4 regions of the Sorangium sp. So ce363 genome follow, and region 2 is predicted to be linked to each of the others. Evidence: riboswitches for the same ligand, from Rfam matches in the RefSeq annotation. Region 2 holds a riboswitch; each other region holds the start of a gene.
The links. Region 2 has a riboswitch for cobalamin ahead of WMF12_RS01305 (energy-coupling factor ABC transporter permease). Riboswitches for the same ligand answer to the same signal wherever they lie in the genome.

Region 1 (4,374 bases), 5.1 Mb from region 2:
GGCCGGATAGGCCATCGGGCGCAGGGTGAGGCACTGGCCCGGATCCAGGAGGCGCGCGGGGCGGCTGACGCGGCTCACTGGCAGGCCTCGCACGCCTCGGGGTTCTCGAGCGCACACGCCACGTCCGCGGCCGCCTTCGCCGGCGGCGCCTGCCCCCAGCCGCCCTCGCGGCGCGGCGCGGCGCCGCCCTCGGGCGTGCGGTCCGGCGCCGCCTCCACGGTCGCCTTGGCGATGCGCGTCGCGGGGCGCGATCGCAGGTAGTACGTCGTCTTGAGCCCCTTCTTCCATGCGTGGAAGTACATGCTCGAGAGCTGACCGATGGTGGGGTTCTCGATGAAGAGGTTCAGCGACTGGCTCTGATCGATGAAGGCCCCGCGATCCGCGGCCATGTCGATGAGCGAGCGCATCGGGATCTCCCACGCCGTCCGGTACACGGCGCGGAGCTCCTCGGGCAGCTCGTCCATGCCCTGGACCGAGCCCTCCGCGAGCTTGAGCCGGGCGCGCACCGCGTCGTTCCAGGCGCCGAGCCGCTTGAGCTCCGCGACCAGGTAGCGGTTCATCTGCAGGAAGTCCCCGGAGAGCGTCTCGCGCTTGAAGAGGTTGGACACCTGCGGCTCGATGCACTCGTAGCAGCCCGCGATCGACGCGATGGTGGCCGTCGGCGCGATGGCGACGAGCAGCGAGTTCCTGAGCCCCTCGGCGCGGACGCGCGCGCGGAGCGCCTCCCAGCGCGCCGTGTCCTCCGGGACGACGTCCCACGCGTCGAACTGGAGCTCTCCGCGCGCGGCGCGCGTCTCGTCGAACGCCGGGTGTCGCCCCTTCTCCGCCGCGAGGTCCGCGGACGTCGAGAGCGCGTGGTAATACACATCCTCCGAGATCCGCCTCGAGAGCTCACGCGCGGCCGGGGCGTCGAAGGGCAGGCGCATCTGGAAGAACACGTCCTGCAGGCCCATGAGCCCGAGCCCGACGGGACGCCAGCGGAGGTTCGATCGCCTCGTCGAGGGGATGGGGTAGTAGTTGAGGTCGATGACGCGGTCGAGCTGGCGGACCGCGGTCCGCACCGTGCGCGCGAGCTTCTCGAAGTCGACCGCGACCGCGCCGTCCGCCAGCGTGACCGTGTGGCGAGCGAGGTTGATCGAGCCCAGGTTGCAGACGGCCGACTCCTCGTTCGAGGTCACCTCCAGGATCTCGGTGCAGAGGTTCGAGAGGTGGACGATCCGGCCCGGCAGCGCCGTCTGGTTGCAGGCGCGGTTCGACTTGTCCTTGAACGTCATCCAGCCGTTGCCCGTCTGCGCGAGCGTGCGCATCATCCGCGCGTAGAGCTCGCGGGCCTTCATCGTCTTCTTGGCGAGGCCCGCCCGCTCGGCCTCGACGTAGCGACGATCGAACTCCTCACCGTAGAGATCGGGGAGATCGCGCACGTCCTTCGGGTCGAACAGGCTCCATTCACCGTCGGCCTCGACCCGCTTCATGAAGAGGTCCGGGACCCAGCTCGCGAGGTTCAGGTTGTGCGTGCGCGCCGCCTCGTCGCCCGTGTTGTCGCGCAGTGAGAGGAACTCCTCGACGTCGGCGTGCCACGGCTCGAGGTAGACGCAGCAGGCGCCCTTGCGCTTGCCGCCCTGGTTCACGGCCGCGACGGACGCGTCGAGCGTCTTGAGCCAAGGCACGATCCCGCTGGAGTGCCCGTTGGTGCTCTCGATGAGCGAGCCGCGCGACCGCACCCGGTGGTAGGCGAGCCCGATGCCGCCCGAGAACTTCGAGAGCATCGCGACGTCGGTGTAGCGCTGGTAGATGGTCTCGAGGTGATCGTCCGGCGAGTCGAGCAGAAAGCAGCTCGAGAGCTGCTCGTGGCTCGTCCCGGAGTTGAACATCGTCGGTGAGCTCGGCAGGTAATCGAGCGACGAGAAGAGCCGGTAGAGCTCGATGGCCTGCGCCGCCGTCTCGGACAGCGCGCACGCGATGCGCAGGAAGAACTGCTGCGGCGTCTCGATGACGAGGCGCGTCTCGGGGTGCTTCAGCAGGTAGCGGTCGTAGAGGGTCCGCAGGCCGAAGTACTCCAGCTCGTTGTCCCGCCCCGGCTCGATGGCGTCGTTCAGCTTGCGGGCGTTCTGCGCCACGAAGCCGTGGAGCCGATCGTTGATGAGGCCCAGCCGCCGCCCCACGGCGATGGACTGCGAGAACGCGTGGATCTCCTGATTGCGGACTTCCTTGTCGATGTACGTGGCGAGCAGGCGCGCCGCGAGCTTCGCGTACTGGGGCTCATCGGCGATGAGCGACGCCGCCGTCTGGATGGAGAGCTGATCGAGCTCGCGCGTCGTCGCGCCGTCGTAGAGGCCGCTGATGGTCTTTGTCGCGACGCGGAGCGCGTCCACGTCGGACAGGGCCGCGCAAGAGCGGCTCACCGCCCGGACGATCTTGTTGACGTCCACGGGCTCGCTCGACCCGTTCCTCTTCTTCACCCGCATCGTCGTGTGCGGGAGCGTCTCCTCCGCGCCGGCGCTCGTCATGGCGGGCGCGTGGGGTGCGTGGAGCGCGCGCAACGGCGCCGCGCCGTTGCTCTTCACCAACGGTTCGTTCAGCATGGCATCCTCCTCGTCGTGCTCGTTCCGAGCGGTCCCGGACCGCTCGCGTCGATGCCGCGAGAGCGAAGAAGCCAGCCGATGCGCGCGGGTGCGCCAGGCTCTCTGGAGGAGCCATCGGACCGACCGCTCGCCCCCGCGGGCGAAAGGAAGACAGCGCGGGAGGGGGTCGGAACCGGGACAAGCGCGAGAGTCTGCGCCAGCTCGGACCTACCCGCCTCCCTCGAGGCTTCCAGGTCAAACCGGCGCTGGATGTCTCTCCTGCGCAGGATGTTGGCAGGTCTTCGGGCTCACGAGCGCTCCGGCTCTCGCCGGATTCCTACGGTCCACCGCTTCCCAGCCCGAGGGCCAGTGCGCGTCGTGGAGATCGTTCTCGCTTACCGCTGCGGGGCAGCCCCGGATTCACACCGGGTTCCCTTTTGAGCCCCGGGCCGAAGCCCGAGGCACCAACATGGGCACTACATATGGTGGTGCAGTGAGTCGGTCAAGCGAGATGTTGTGGGGGAGCTCCTTTGCTCGGTTGCACGCTCGATTGCATGTTCAGTTGCATGGTTGCGTGGTCGACGCTGGCGGCGCGCGCCGTCGCGGGCCACAACCCGGGCATATGCCGCTCAGCGAAGCGCGTCCGGCCGATCCGCTCGACGACCTCGTCGCGCTCCTGCGCGGCAAGCGGATCGTGGCGCTCACGGGCGCGGGGTGCAGCACCGAATCCGGCATCCCGGATTATCGAGGGCCCGAGACGCGGCGCCGCGCGCGGAACCCGATCCAGGGGCGGGAGTTCTCCCGCTCGGCCGAGATCCGGCAGCGCTACTGGGCGCGCGCCGTGATCGGCTGGGAGCGGTTCTCCAGGGCCGAGCCGAACCCCGCCCACCGCGCCCTCGCGCGGCTCGAGCAGGCGGGGCAGCTCGATGGCCTCATCACGCAGAACGTCGACGGCCTCCACCAGGCCGCGGGCAGCCGTCGCGTCATCGAGCTGCACGGGACGCTCTCCGAGGTCGCCTGCCTCGCGTGCGGCGCGATGGAGCGGCGCGCCGCCCTCCAGGAGCGGCTCCTCGCGCAGAACCCCGGCTGGCTGCGCCTCGCGGCCGACGTCGCCCCCGACGGCGACGCCGACCTGCCCGCCGAGCATGTGGCGGGCTTCCGGGCGCCGCCGTGCCTCCGCTGCGATGGGCCGCTCAAGCCGCGCGTCGTCTTCTTCGGCGAGAACGTGGCCCGGCCGATCGTCGACGCGGCGTTCGCGCTCGTGGACGCGGCGGACGCGCTCCTCGTCGTCGGCTCGTCGCTGGCGGTCTTCTCGGGCTACCGCTTCGTGCTGCGCGCCGCGCAGCGAGGCACCCCGATCGCCATGATCAACCTCGGCTCCGCGCGCGGCGAGGAGCTCGGCGCGCTGAAGATCGAGGCCCGGGCCGGCGAGGTGCTGCCGCGCCTCGCCGAGGCGCTCGGCGCCGGCGCCACCGCGGCGCCCCGCTGAGGCGCCGAGCGCCGGCGCACGCGCGGCGCTGGCATCACCCGCGCCGGTACATCACGTCGCTGCGGAGGACGTACTTGCTCCCCCGTGTCACGGCGGCGCCGCGGTGGAGCCGGCGGTGCTCGAACAGGAGCGCCATCCCGCGCCGCGGGGCGATGCTCCGGCCGCCCCAGAAATCGGTCGTGCCGCCCTCGAAGTCGTCGTTCAGGTAGATCATCGCGGTGAACAGGCTCCGCTCGCCGCCGGATCGCACGAACGACCCGTCGCCGTGCCAGTTGAAATATTCGCCCTCGGTGTAGCGATAGTAGCGGAATCGCTCGTTCAGCC
Region 2 (4,374 bases):
GGCGGCGAACGCGACGTTCGCGGTGGGCGCGCTCGTCCTTCGGTCGGCGACGGGGAGCTTCCCCTGGTAGCCGCGGAGCTGCATCGCGAGCGCGGCGCTCTCGGAGCGCTCCAGCGTCCGGAGCGCCACGACGCCCGCGACGGCGCCGGCCGAGCGCGCGGCGGCGCCGGGGCGGGTGAACCCACCGCGGAGCGCGGCCGCGCTCCACGCGCTGTCGGCCGCGCGCTGGAGCACGCCGGCGAAGCGCCGCGTCAGCGCGAGCAGCTCGACAAGGGCCGCGGGGACGCCGAGCCCGGCGAGCGCCGCCTCGATCTCGGCGGGCGCGGCGGCGCCGGCGAGCCACCGGAGCACCGCGGCCGCCGCGAGGACGCGCGCGCCGATGGCCACGGCGCGGCGGGCCCCCTCGGCCGTGATCGCGTCGGCCGGGAACGGCGCGCCGGGGAGGAGCGGCGCCCCCGGCGTGAGCGCGAGCGCGAGCGCCGCCGCGACCGCTCCGATCCACGCGGCGGGCGCGGCGGCGCGGAGGACGGCGCGCGCCGGCGTGCCCTGGAGGCGGAGGGCCGCGCACGCGAGCAGGAGCAGCGCGGCCGGCGTGACGGGCGAGCGCGCGCCCGCGGCGACGCAGCACGCCGCCACGGCGGCCCCGAGGCGGAGCCGGGCGTCCACGTCGCGGAGCCGCGCGGGCGGGTCAGTCCGCACGGAGGCCTTCGCCGCCGGCCTTGCCCGCGGGCGCGCCCGCGCGCTCGACGAAGAGCACGCGCGAGAAATAGCCGAGGGCGAAGCCGGCGAGGAGCCCGGCCCAGAGGAACGCGAACAGCAGGAGGTCGCCCTCGAGGCCCGCGAACAGCGGCCCCGTGTCGTGGCGCCCTGCGTCCTCGGCGACGCGGCGCACCACGGCCTCGTCGACGCCGTCCCAGGACGCGTTGCCGCAGGCGGCGAGCCAGAATGAACCGGCGAGCTGGAGCGCTGCCGCGCACGCGCGCCGCGCGAGCGGCGCTGGCAGCGGGCGCTGTCCGAGCCGCCGCTTCACGACGCCCCCGGGGCGAGCCGGACGACCTGGAGTCGGTCCAGGATGTCGGGCCGCCGGGCGCGCAGGAAGGCGAGCGCCCCCGCGGTCATGACGCCCTCGAGCAGGCCGAGCGGGAGCTGGGTGGGGACGAAGGCGAGGGCGACGCCCGTGAACATGGACGTCACCGATCCCTCGCCCGAGAGCCCGAGCGCGAGCGCGAGCGCCGTGGTGGCGTAGGTTGCCCAGTCCGACGTCACGCCCGCGAGGAAGCCCGCGACCCAGAGGTTCGCGCCGCAGCGCCGCGCGACATGGAAGGCGAAATATCCGGTGAAGGCGCCCGCGATGCCCATCGACGCGACGTCGGCGCCGAGCGTGGTGAGGCCGCCGTGCGCGAGGAAGAGGGCCTGGATAAGGAGCGCCACCACGGTGACGAGGACGGTCATCCAGGGGCCGATGAGCACCGCCGCGAGCCCTGTGCCGCACGGGTGGGAGCAGGTCCCGGCGGTCGGCACCGGCACGGGCATGCACGAGATCGCGAAGACGGCGGCCGCGATGAGGCCGACGAACGGCTTGTAGAAGGCGTCCTGCTCGGTGCGGCGCCGGAGCAGGTGGAGGGCGATCGCGACGAAGGGCAGCGCGAGCGCGTTCCAGAAGGCGCACCAGCCGAGCGGCAGGACGCCTTCCGCGAGGTGCATCGCGGCCGCGGGCCGGGGCGCGAGGAGCGTCCCCAGGGACACGGCGGCGATCGACAATGCGCGGCCGTGAAGACCGATTTCGGCGCTCCGGGTGAAGTCCGCACCCGAACGCCACGAAGACGTGCGCAAGCTGCACCTCGTGGGAGGCTCGGGTAGGTCTCCCGGCTCATGGGTTCAGGGAGCTGATCGAGCTCCCAGCGCTGCGTCCACCTTCCCAGGCCTCTTCCAATGGGGCCCAGTGGTCTTCGGAGGCAGCTCCCCACTCACGGTGGCGGGACCGCGCCGGTTTTGCACCGGCTTCCCTGTTATGCCCCGGAGGGCACCCGAGGAATGGATTGTCAGGCCGGTGCTCGGTAATCCCGTTTCGTGCCCGGCGTCAAGGACGTCGCGCCCCGATCGTGGAGGAGGGGGCTCAGCGGGCGCTGCATGCGGCATGGCATGTCAGACGAGCTCCCCGTCGAGCGCGGGCCAGCTCCGCCTCGCGCGTCGGCCGCGTATCGTAGCGGCGCGATCGCGCGAGCCGGGGGCGCGGACCGGGCGAACCCGGGTGCGTCGACCCGGGGGCGCGTGCTTCCGCGTTGCGCGGTCCGGCCCGGCGCGGCCCGCCGCGAGTGCCCTCGTCCGCGGCGTCGGCGCGGCGGTGATGCCTGCGCTGGTGGCACCCTGCCCTCGGGGGGCGCTGCCGAGGCGCACGAGGCCATCGCTGCCGAGGCGCGTCGCGCGCCCGTCGGCGCCCCCCCATCGAGCGGCCATGGGCGCCGACGAGCGATCGAGGCCCTGTCGTGCGGCGGCCCGAGGCCGAGAAATTGACCCAGACGCATCATGCGAAGAGTCGTCGAGCACACGTCTTGAATTATGTCCCCCTTAGATAAAACCTGTTTACTTTGTCGCCGCGCGGGCGCAGCCCCTGTCTCGGTTTGGGCCCGCACGAGGGCCTCTCGTGCGCTTGAATACAGGAGCCGGCGCGTTCCTTCCGCAGTGTGCTTTGTTCGTCCTGGCTCTTTACTCGGGAGCAGGTGTCCGGTGTACGGCCTGCTGCCTCGTGGCCTCTCTTATTGAAGAGATGAGGGATTTCGTGTTCGCTCGTCTCGGAATGCGAGATGAACGCTGCGCTGGGCGCTGTCTCTGGTGGAGGGGTATGCCCGGCTCGAACGTGAATCCCCGCAGATCGGGTGTGTGTGGGTCGCGCGCCCGCCTGGCTGCCTTCGCGCCCGGAGCGCTCTGCTCGCTCGGCGTGCACGCGTTGCACTTTGTTATCGACAATGCGCCTGCGGATGCCACAATCTGACTACCGCATGCGCACCGGCGCGGACCCCCCAGCCCGGAGCGCATGCGGTCTTTCTTCTGCACCGTGGCGGACGTTCAAGACTCCGGCGCGGTTTCCCTGCCGCGGTCATTCTGGGCCCCCCTCCAGCGTGATGCGCGGTATTTTTTTTGCCCTCGAGCGCGCGGTTCGCGTCTTCCGAGGCGTCACTTTCCGGTGAACGTGGCCTGCGATTTCGCCAGGAACGCTTTCATTCCGACCTGTTGATCTTCGCTGCCGAAGAGCGCCGCGAATGCCTGGGCTTCCAGCTCGTTGGCGGCGGCGAGGTCGAGGCTCTCGCCGCGCAGGAGGACGCGCTTGGCGGCGGCGACGGCGAGCGGGCCGCGCGAGGCGATCTTGAGGGCGGTCTCGTGGGCGCGCGCGAGGAGCTCGGTCGCTGGGAAGACGGCGTTGACGAGCCCGATCGACAGCGCCTGCTGGGCGGTGATCATGTCACCTGAATAGACGAGCTCGCGCGCGCGTCCGGGCCCGACCCGTCGCAGCAGCCGCTGGGTCCCGCCGAACCCCGGGATGACGCCCAGGTTCACCTCGGGCTGGCCGAGTTTGGCGCCTTCGGCGGCGTAGATGAAGTCGCAGGCGAGGGCGAGCTCGCAGCCGCCGCCCAGCGCGAAGCCGTTGACGGCGGCGATCACGGGGAAGGGGGCAGTCTCGATGAGCTCGGCGAGCCGGTGGCCTGCGTCGGCGAACCGCTTCGCGGCGATGCTGTTCATGGCCGCCATCTCCGCGATGTCGGCGCCGGCGACGAACGCCTTGCCGGCGCCGGTCAGCACCGCCGCGCGGACCTCGTTGCCCTCGGCGGGCGCGAGGAGGTCGCGGAAGGCCGTGGTGAGCTCGCCGAGGACGGCGGGGTTCAGGGCGTTGAGTTTGTCGGGCCGCTGGATGGTCACGGTGGCGACGTGATCCGCGCGCTCGACGGCGACGAACTGGAGCGTACCGCGAGCAGGGGCCCCCGGCTGCTGTTCTTGAGCGGTCATGGAGCGTGGTTAGCAGCGCCCCGCGCCGGGGGGAAGCGCCTGCCGTGGGCCAGGGAAGGCGTCATTCCGTGTCCTCCCGATCCCGCTGTGTCGAGGCCGTTGCCGAGCCGACGAGCGAGCGATTTCCAGGCGAGCGATTTCCGGAGGAGTCGCGCGCCTGTTCCGGGACACGGCCCTTCGCTCGATGATCCGAACTCACCGCTTGAGTGCGGGTGCGCGCGACATGACGGTCCTGCCGCGAGCCCGCGTGCAATCGTGGGCAGCCGGGCAGACCGCCCGTCCTCCGAGCCGCACACCCGTGTTCGCCTCGCGCGGCTACCGTCGTCGTTCCCCCGTCATCATCCCCCTGGAGAGAGCCAGGGAGGGAGGGGG
Region 3 (4,374 bases), 5.1 Mb from region 2:
GGGGAGCGCCCCGAGCCGGAACAGCGCGAAGCACACCTCGAAGAACTCCGCGATGTTCGGGAGCTGGACGACGACGCGATCCCCCGGCCGGAGCCCGAGGTGCAGCAGGCCCGCGGCGAGGCGATCGGCGCGCCGATCGAGCTCACCGTAGCTCAGCCGGCGATCGCCGCTGACGAGCGCGATCCGATCCGGGTGCCGCGCGGCCCGCTCGCGGAGCAGGCGCCCGAAGGTCTCGCCGCGCCAGTAGCCGGCGCGCCGGTAGAGATCGGCCATCTCGGCCGGCCACGGAGTCCAGCCGTCGAGCGCCTGCGTTCGCGCCTGCGCGGGCGCCTGCCGGCTCTCCTCCGGAGCGCTCATGCCATCTCCGGCGCCTGGTTGAGGCCGAGCGCGTTCAGCATGGTCCCGAGCTTGGCGGTGGTCTCGGCGAGCTCGTGCTCGCCGTTCGAACCGATGACGATCCCGGCCCCGGCATAGAGGCGGAGCGCCCGGCCGGCGACGTCGGCGCAGCGGATGACGACCGCCCACTCGCCGTCGCCGCTCGCGTCGGACCAGCCCACGAGCCCCGTGAAGAACCCGCGATCGAACCGCTCGATCGCCTCGATGGCGTCGCGGGCGCGGTCCGTGGGGTATCCGCACACCGCGGGGGTCGGGTGCAGCGCGGTGGCCAGCTTCATCGAGGAGATCGAGAGATCGCGCAGCTCCCCGGTGAGCCGGCTCGACAGGTGCCACAGCGTCGGGGTCTGCGTGAGCGAAGGCTCGTCGGGGACGCTCAGGCGCCGGCAGAACGGCCGGAGCGCGGCGGCGACGGCGTCGACGACGATCGCGTGCTCGTGCCGGTCTTTCTCGGACGCGAGCAGGGCGATCGCCCGCCGGCGGTCCTCGTCGGGGTCCGGGCTGCGGACCGCGGAGCCGGCGAGCGGATTGGCGATCACCCGGAGCCCGGAGCGGGACAGGAGCAGCTCCGGGCTCGCGCCGATGAGCGTCCGCGCGCGCGAGGTCGGGACGCCGCGCTCCGCGCTGGAGAGCCCCGCGGTCGGATCCGAGAGGTTGGCGGCGAAGGTGTAGCCGTTCCGGTTCTGGTGCGAGAGGCGCTGGAGGACGAGGCGGAGATCGACCGGCTCTCGCAGGACCATCTCCAGCATCCTGGAGAGGACCACCTTGCTCAGCGCCTCGGACCGCATCAGGCCCACTGCCGTCTCGACGCCGCGCACGTAGTCGCGGGGCTCGGGGACCTGGCGCAGCTCCTGGATGGTGATCGGCAGGTGCGACCGCGGCGATTCCGACGTGTGGTTGAGCGGGCCCGCGCTCTGGATCGCCCTCGGCACGATGAGGTGCGCCGGCGACGTGCTGTTGAACGGCACCGCGCCGACCACCATGGGGAGGCCCTGGCCGGCCCTCGACGCCGCCGCGAGCACCCTCGTGACGCGGTCCGCGAGGCGGTCGCCCTGATCCGCGCCGTTCGGCTCGAGGATCATGTCGTGTACGCCCTGCGCGAGGAGGGTGCGTGTCGGCGACGCGAAGAAGAACGCCGACTCAGGGGTGTATTGCTTCAACAGCTGCCCTGCGTTCACCGCGGGCAGCGCGACAGAGGCCGGTATCGAGATGGAACTCGTCACATTCAGCTCCGATGGGCGTCGAGAGCCACGTGGGCTCGGATCATCGGGCGCTGGACGTCAGGTCTCGGGCCGCTCGTTTCTGGTAACTGATAAAGAAAATCAGTTTCAAGTAACTCTTGGCACGCGCGTGCAAGACTGTCAAGGGACTCCCGGTTCTGTCTCGGGTGTGCATCGCCGGTGGGCCCGTGGACGGGGCGCTCCGGGCCTTCGCTTCTGCGTTGACATCCTGCGTGACGGGTGCGACGAGTCGCCCCGCCATCGGTGCTCGTCCGGCCATCCCCTGGCGAGCTGAAAAGGGAACCCGGTGAGAATCCGGGACTGCCCCCGCAGCGGTGAACGGGAACGACCATCACCAAGAAGCACTGGGCATGCACCAGAGCAGCCTGGGAAGCGGTGATGTGTAGGAGAGCGACCGGCGACGGCCGCAGCGCCCGTGAGTCCGAAGACCTGCCGAAGGTGCGCGCGCCGGTGCTCTGGCGCGCGTTGACCTGAGCCTTCGAGGGGAAGGCGCGCAGGCTCTCGACCACCTCGCTCGCGCGCGGTGCCGTGGCCCGTCACGCAGCCTCCTCGCTTCGGCTCTCAGCTCACCCGGAGCAGCGCTGGGTCGACGCGGGCAGGCGGCGCGTGAATGGTTGATTCCTCTGATCGTCGGTCGCGTCGGCGCCGGAGCGCCGGCGTGGCGTGCTGGCTCTCGCTCGCCGCCTGCAGCGCCGTGGCGGCCCTGCCGGCCGCCCGCGCCGACGATCCGCGCAGGCCGGAGGCCGAGCAGGAGGCCGGTCGCGCTGCCGCTCCACCGGGGGCAGACCCGCTGGAGGTGCGCGTCGAGGGGGATCGCATGCGCGCGCCCGCGCCGCCCAAGGACAGGTCCGTCGCGGGGTCGGTGCTGGGCCGCGAGCGCCTCACCGGCGCGGGGCTCGGAGCGGCGGACGTGCTCCGCACGCAGCCGGGCGTCCTCATCATCGAGTCGGGCGGCTTCGGCGGGCCGGCGACCGCGGCCCTCCGGGGAGCGACCGCCACGCAGACGCCGGTGTACCTCGCCGGCGTCCGCCTGAACGACGACGTCGTGGGGACGGCGGATCTCTCCCTCGTGCCCCTCTGGCTCATCGAGCGCATCGAGATCTACCGCGGCCACGCGCCCATCGAGGCCGACCGCCTCGGCCCCGGCGGAGCGATCTTCTTCGAGCCGCGGCGGCCTTCCCGGACGACGGCCGGCGCGGGCGCCATGGCGGGCTCGCTCGGCGCGCGGCGCGGGTGGGCGTTCGCCGGCGCCAGCGCGGGCCCGGTGAGCGCGATCGTCGGGGTGAGCGCGGAGGCCGCGGAGAACCGCTACGCGTTCGTCAACGATGGCGGGACGCTCTTCGACGAGAGCGACGACACCCTGGAACGCCGGCAGAACGCCGACGTGCGCACGATCGACGCCTGGGCGCTCGCGCGCGTCGAGCTCGGGGGCGGCGCGATCGTCGACGTGATCGCGAACGGCACCGGCCGCGAGCAGGGCGTGCCGAGGCTCGCGCTCCTGCCGTCCCGCGAGGCGCGGGGGGAGTCGCGGCGCGCGCTGACGTCCGTCGCGGCGCGGGTGCCGTTCGGCGGAGAGGCGCAGCACACGCTCGAGGCGCGCACCTCGTTCATCGAGGCGCGGTCGGAGGTCCATGATCCCCTCTTCGAGCTCGCGCTGCTCACGCCGGAGCTCCGCCTCGCCGGCCGCCGCCTGGAGCAGACGCTCGGGGCGACGCTCTCCTTCGCCGACCGGCTCCGGGTGCGGCCCGTGCTCTCGGTCGCGCGCGAGGGCATCTCGCGCGCGCCGGACGACGTACCGCTCGCGCGGGCGCGGCGCTCGTTCGCGCGCGGCGCCGTCAGCGCGGAGGCGCGCCTCGGCGAGGGGCTCGCGCTGCACGCCCTCGCGAGCGGGGAGTGCCACGCCACCGGGGCGGACCGCGAGCGCCCTTGCGACGTGCTCGTCCCGACCGGGCGGGTCGGCGTGGAGGCGGGGAGCGACCGGCTCCGGCTCCTCGCGACCGTGGGCCGCTACGTCCGCGTCCCGACGCTCGGCGAGGTGTACGGCGTCTCCGGCGTCGTCCACGGCAACGCGGAGCTCGAGCCGGAGTCGGGCGCCACGATCGAGGCCGGGATCCGGGCGCAGACGGGGCGCGGCGCCGTGCTGCGCGGCGCCTTCCTCGACGTGTTCGCGTTCGGGAGCGCGGTCTCCGGGCTCGTCGCGTACGAGCGCTCCGGCCAGGGCTACGTGAACCCGTACAACGTCGGCCGCGCCCGCGTCGTGGGCGCGGAGCTCTTGGCCGGGGTCGAGGTGACCTGGTTCCTCCGCGCCGAGATCGCGGCGACGCTGCTCGATCCGCGGGACACGACGCCGGGGCGGACGACGAGGAACGACCTCCTCCCGTTCCGCTCGCGCCTCGTCGTCGCGCCGCGCCTGCACGCCGAGTGGAAGCGCCCGGGCGGCGCCGTGTTCTCGGGCGCGTCGGGCGAGATCCGGGCCGTGTACCAGTCGAGCCGGTACGCCGATCCCGCCGGGCTCGGCGTGATCGCGGAGCAAGCGACCCTCGACCTCGACGCGGAGGCGAGGTGGCTCGGCGGGCACCTCGCGGTGAGAGGTCGCGTCGCGGATCTCCTGGACGCGCGGCGTACGGATGTCGTCGGGTTTCCGCTCCCGGGACGGAGCGTGTTTTTCACACTGGAGTCAACATGGTGAAGATCAGACTGTTTGCGATCGCGATCTCGATTCCGATCCTCGGGTGCAACG
Region 4 (4,374 bases), 900 kb from region 2:
CATCTGGCGCCGCGAGACGACCGAGGACGGCGCGCGCCACTTGCGGGACGCGTGCGCGGAGTTCGCGAAGAAGCACCCGCGCGGCATAGGGCTGCTCACCCTCGTCGAGAGCGGGGCGTCGTTGCCGCCGGCGCCCGCGCGCAGGGCGATCGCGAGCTTCCTCGCGGAGGCGAGCGCAACCATCAGGTGCTCAGCGGTCGTCTTCGAGGGCTCGGGGTTCCAGGCGGCGATGGTTCGCAGCGTCGTGACAGGGCTCACGCTCATTGCCCGTCAGCGTTATCCGCACAGGGTATGTGACATCCGGGAAGCCTGGCAGATGTTCGCAGAGCTCCTGCCCCTGGCGACGGGCGCCGCCGTGAGCGAAGCCGCGTTCCGGGCATCGCTCGACGCGCTGCGCGAGGACCTCCGCCGGACATGAGCCGGCGCTGCGCCTACTCCCAGTACAGCGTCGCCCGCCCGATCGCGGTGAACGGCCACCCCGGCGAGTAGTGGATCCCGGTGACCGCGGCCGGCTCGTACTGCAGCCGCGACTCGCTCGCGAACTGGACCTCTCGCCACGTCGTGTCGAAGAGGTTCTGGATGTCCACGGCCACCTCGACGTTCTTCCACCGCAGCCCGGCGTTGGCGTCGACGACCGTGAACCCCTCGGCGGTGAGCGACTCGTCCTCGGTCGCGGGCCGAGCGCCGATCGCCTTGACCCGCAGCGCCGCGAACGGCGTGAACGCGCCGAGCGTCGGGCGGACGCCGACGCCCGCGGTCAGCGTCTGGGTCGGCGCGAGGGCGACCGCGCTCGCGTTGCCGGCGTTCTCGCGGAAGCGCGCGCGGGTGAAGGTCGCGTCCACGTCCGCGAAGAGCCAGCTCCGGAGCCGGTAGCGCCCGCCGATCTCGATCCCGTAGCGCCGCGTCTGCCCCGACGCCTCGGTCGCGCCCGCGTCGCCGCTCCAGACCAGCTCCGAGTCCAGGTCGAGCAGGAACGCGGCCCCGCTCAGCGACAGCCCGCGCAAGGGCGCGACCCGCAGGCCGACCTCGTAGCCCGTCGCGGGCGTGATCAGCGTCGCCGCCCCCTGCCCCAGCACCACGCCCTGCGCGTCGTTCGAGTGGAAGCCCCGCCCGAAGTGGGCGAAGAGATCGACCCCCTCGACGGGCGACACGATCGCCGTGAGCTTCGGGAGCAGCTGCATCTGTCCCCGGGCGCCGCTCGACCTGTTCCCCGCCGCCTCGAGGTCCTCGCCCGGATCGTCCACGTTGACGTCGATCCACTGCGCGCGCGCCCCGAGCACGACGCGGAGCCAGCGCCGGAGCCGGGCGTCCTGCTCGACGTAGACGCCGATCTGGCTCTCATCGACGTGGGTCCTGCTCTTCTCCTCGATCCGTTCGCGCGCCTCGTCGTGGTGGAGGGACTTGTCGATCGCGTCCGCGCGGATCTGCGCGCCGAGCGAGGTCGTGAACCTCGCCCCGCCGATCTCGTATTGCCTGCGGAAGCGGAGATCGGCGCCGCCGACCGTGCGGTCGTCGTTCTGCTCGATCTGGTCGCCGTGGACGGGGTCCTCGCTGAAGAAGGTGAAGTTCGAGTACAGCGTGAAGCGGTAGCGGACGAGGTAGGCCAGCGCGCTCAGATCGGCGTCCCGCCACGCGGTCGAGTACGCGACGGACGCCATGTGCCGCTCGGTCGCCCCGCCCTCGGTCGGATCCACGGCGCCGAAATGGTCGATGCACGGCTGTCCGAACGCCGACGGCGGCGGGTTCAACCCGCCCTGCTCGCCCTCGCCGCACACGGCGCGCGCGGGGATCTGGCCGGAGCCGTGCCAGGTCGATCCATACGACATCCAGGTCATCTGGATCTTCCCGGTGTTGTCGAGATCGTGCGTGGCCCGCAGGTACACGTTGAAGCGCTCGAGCCGCTCCGGGCTCAGGAACGGCCCGTCGTTCCGGTAGATCTCCGCCGCGGCCACCGCGCGCCACGCGTCGCCGAGATCCGGCGAGGCGAGGACGAGGCCGCGCTGGATACCGTACTGCCCCAGGCTGACCTGCGCGTAGCTCTCCTCGAGCTTCTCGGCGAAGCGCAGGTTGACGGCGCCCGCCGTACCGAAGTCGCCGATGCTCGCGTAATAAGGCCCCTTGTACCCGTCGAGCCCTGTCACGAGCTCCGGGATCATGAAGTAGAGATCGGTGAAGCCGTGGCCGTGGCCGTGGCTGACCATGTTGACGGGCACGCCGTCGACGAAGAAGGCGACGTCGGTCCCATGATCCGCGTCGAATCCGCGGAGGAAGTACTGGTTCGCCTTGCCGCCGCCCGCGTGCTGCACGGCGAAGAGCCCGGGGACCGACTCGAGGATGTCGCCCGGCCGGAGCCTCGGCCTGAGCTCGAGCTCCCGGTGTCCGACGGAGACGCGCGACGCGGCCTCGCTGCCCGGCTTCTCCGCCTGGATCGTGACCTCGATCGCGGCGTCGCCCGCGGGCGCGCCCTCGCCGGTGGGCTCTGCAGCGGCGGCCTCCGGCGGGGCAGCGGGCGACTCGGGGGTGTCGCCCTCGGCGCGCGCGGGCCGCGCGGCGGCCAGCACCATGGATAACGCGGCGAGCAGGTGAAATGGATGGCGGCGCCCGTGGCTCGTCGTGACCGTCTCGCGCAGCATTCGTGTCCTCCTTCGCCGCAATCGCGCGGAGCGGCGTCGGGCCGCTCGCGTCGAGCTCCGCGAGGACGAAATGGCTGGCCAGCGCACGGTGCGCTGGACCGACCTCTCGCCCCCGCGGGCGACCGGAAGGCGACGCGGGGGGCGGTTCGGTATCCGGGACGTGGCAGAGGCAGAGCTGCACCGGCTCGGACCTCACCGCCTCCCTCGAGGCTCCCAGGTCGAACCGGCGCCGGATGTCTCCCGCCGCCGGGCGCTGGCAGGTCTTCGGGCTCGCGAGCGCTCCGGTCTGACCGGCTCCCTACTGTCCACCGCTTCCCAGCCCTCGTCGGGCCAGTGCTTGGGGTGGAGGTCGTTCTCGCTTACCGCTGCGGGGCAGCCCCGGAGTTTCACCGGGTTCCCTCTTCGGCCCAGGCGAACGCCCGGGCACCAGCACGGCGCGCACCCTATGGCCGTGCGCCTTCGGCTGTCAATCGCTACCGCTCCGCTCGCCCGCTCGACGCGCGCCGCTCTCGCGCCATGCGCGCGCCTCGCGCTCTCCATCCGAGCGCCTCGACGCGGGCCTGCCGTGCAGGCCGAACGTTCGGGCTCTAGCGAGGATGGGCTCGCTCCTCCGTGGGTCGCGTGCTACACGGCCGCCGCCGTATATGCCCCGTAACGATCTCCGCAACATCGCCATCGTCGCCCACGTCGACCACGGGAAGACGACCCTCGTCGATCACATGCTCCGCCAGTCGGGCGCCTTCCGAGAGAACGAGGTCGTGGCCGAGCGCGTCATGGACTCGAACGACCTCGAGCGGGAGCGCGGCATCACCATCCTCGCGAAGAACACGAGCATCCGGTACCGCGGGGTCAAGATCAACATCGTCGACACGCCCGGCCACTCCGACTTCGGCGGCGAGGTCGAGCGCACGCTCATGATGGCCGACGGGGCGCTCCTCCTCGTCGACGCCGCCGAGGGCCCGCTGCCGCAGACGCGCTTCGTGCTCTCGAAGTGCCTCCAGCGCGGCTTCCCGGTCATCGTGGTCATCAACAAGATCGACCGGAGCGACGCGCGCGCCCACGAGGTGCTCTCCGAGGTGTTCGACCTCTTCTGTGACCTCGAGGCGAGCGACGCGCAGATGGACTTCTCGACGCTCTACGCCGTGGCGAAGCTCGGCCAGGCGAAGCGCGAGCTCGAGCACGAGGCGAAGGACCTCGAGCCGCTCTTCGAGACCATCCTCGAGCGGGTCCCCGGCCCCTCCGGCGACCCCGACGGTCCGCTCCAGGTCATCGTCTGCAACACGACCCACGACGAGTACGTGGGCCGGCTCGCGGTCGGCCGCGTGGTCCGCGGCACCGCCCGGTCCGGCGCCGACGTCGCGCTCCTCGGCGAGGGCGGCCAGTCGCGCGGCTACGTGAAGATGCTCTACGCCTACGAGGGGCTGAAGCGCGTCGCGGTCGAGAGCGCCGTCGCGGGCGAGGTGATCGCGATCGCCGGGCTCGACACGGTCACGATCGGCGACACGATCACGGATCCGGCGCACCCCGAGGCGCTGCCGCGCATCGTCGTCGAGGAGCCGACGATCAAGATGAAGATCGGCGTCAACACGTCGACCTTCGCCGGCAAGTGCAAGCAGTCGAAGTACCTCACGAGCCGTCACCTGAAGGAGCGGCTCGAGCGCGAGGCGATGAAGAACCTCGCGATCCGGGTGGAGCCGACGGAGGTGCCCGACACGTTCGTGGTGCTCGGCCGCGGCGAGCT

Region 1: it holds a riboswitch for cobalamin, as region 2 does, so the genes downstream of both, WMF12_RS20615 (ribonucleoside-diphosphate reductase subunit alpha) here and WMF12_RS01305 (energy-coupling factor ABC transporter permease) in region 2, are expected to answer to the same signal.
Region 3: it holds a riboswitch for cobalamin, as region 2 does, so the genes downstream of both, WMF12_RS20630 (TonB-dependent receptor domain-containing protein) here and WMF12_RS01305 (energy-coupling factor ABC transporter permease) in region 2, are expected to answer to the same signal.
Region 4: it holds a riboswitch for cobalamin, as region 2 does, so the genes downstream of both, WMF12_RS04600 (TonB-dependent receptor) here and WMF12_RS01305 (energy-coupling factor ABC transporter permease) in region 2, are expected to answer to the same signal.

What each region holds. Positions count from the first base shown of each region.
Region 1 covers NZ_CP150333.1:5,410,716-5,415,089, reverse strand. Annotated here, with positions in the region: gene WMF12_RS20620 (ribonucleotide-diphosphate reductase subunit beta) at 1-15, opposite strand, end outside; gene WMF12_RS20615 (ribonucleoside-diphosphate reductase subunit alpha) at 75-2,582, opposite strand; cobalamin riboswitch at 2,838-3,045, opposite strand; gene WMF12_RS20610 (NAD-dependent protein deacetylase) at 3,184-4,050, shown strand; gene WMF12_RS20605 (prolyl hydroxylase family protein) at 4,085-4,374, opposite strand, start outside.
Region 2 covers NZ_CP150333.1:321,630-326,003, forward strand. Annotated here, with positions in the region: gene WMF12_RS01295 (CbiQ family ECF transporter T component) at 1-699, opposite strand, end outside; gene WMF12_RS01300 (hypothetical protein) at 689-1,030, opposite strand; gene WMF12_RS01305 (energy-coupling factor ABC transporter permease) at 1,027-1,740, opposite strand; cobalamin riboswitch at 1,839-2,046, opposite strand; gene WMF12_RS01310 (enoyl-CoA hydratase/isomerase family protein) at 3,175-4,002, opposite strand.
Region 3 covers NZ_CP150333.1:5,417,241-5,421,614, reverse strand. Annotated here, with positions in the region: gene WMF12_RS20640 ((2,3-dihydroxybenzoyl)adenylate synthase) at 1-357, opposite strand, end outside; gene dhbC (isochorismate synthase DhbC) at 354-1,616, opposite strand; cobalamin riboswitch at 1,859-2,085, shown strand; gene WMF12_RS20630 (TonB-dependent receptor domain-containing protein) at 2,293-4,323, shown strand; gene WMF12_RS20625 (YncE family protein) at 4,317-4,374, shown strand, end outside.
Region 4 covers NZ_CP150333.1:1,225,932-1,230,305, reverse strand. Annotated here, with positions in the region: gene WMF12_RS04605 (hypothetical protein) at 1-418, shown strand, start outside; gene WMF12_RS04600 (TonB-dependent receptor) at 432-2,633, opposite strand; cobalamin riboswitch at 2,872-3,079, opposite strand; gene typA (translational GTPase TypA) at 3,230-4,374, shown strand, end outside.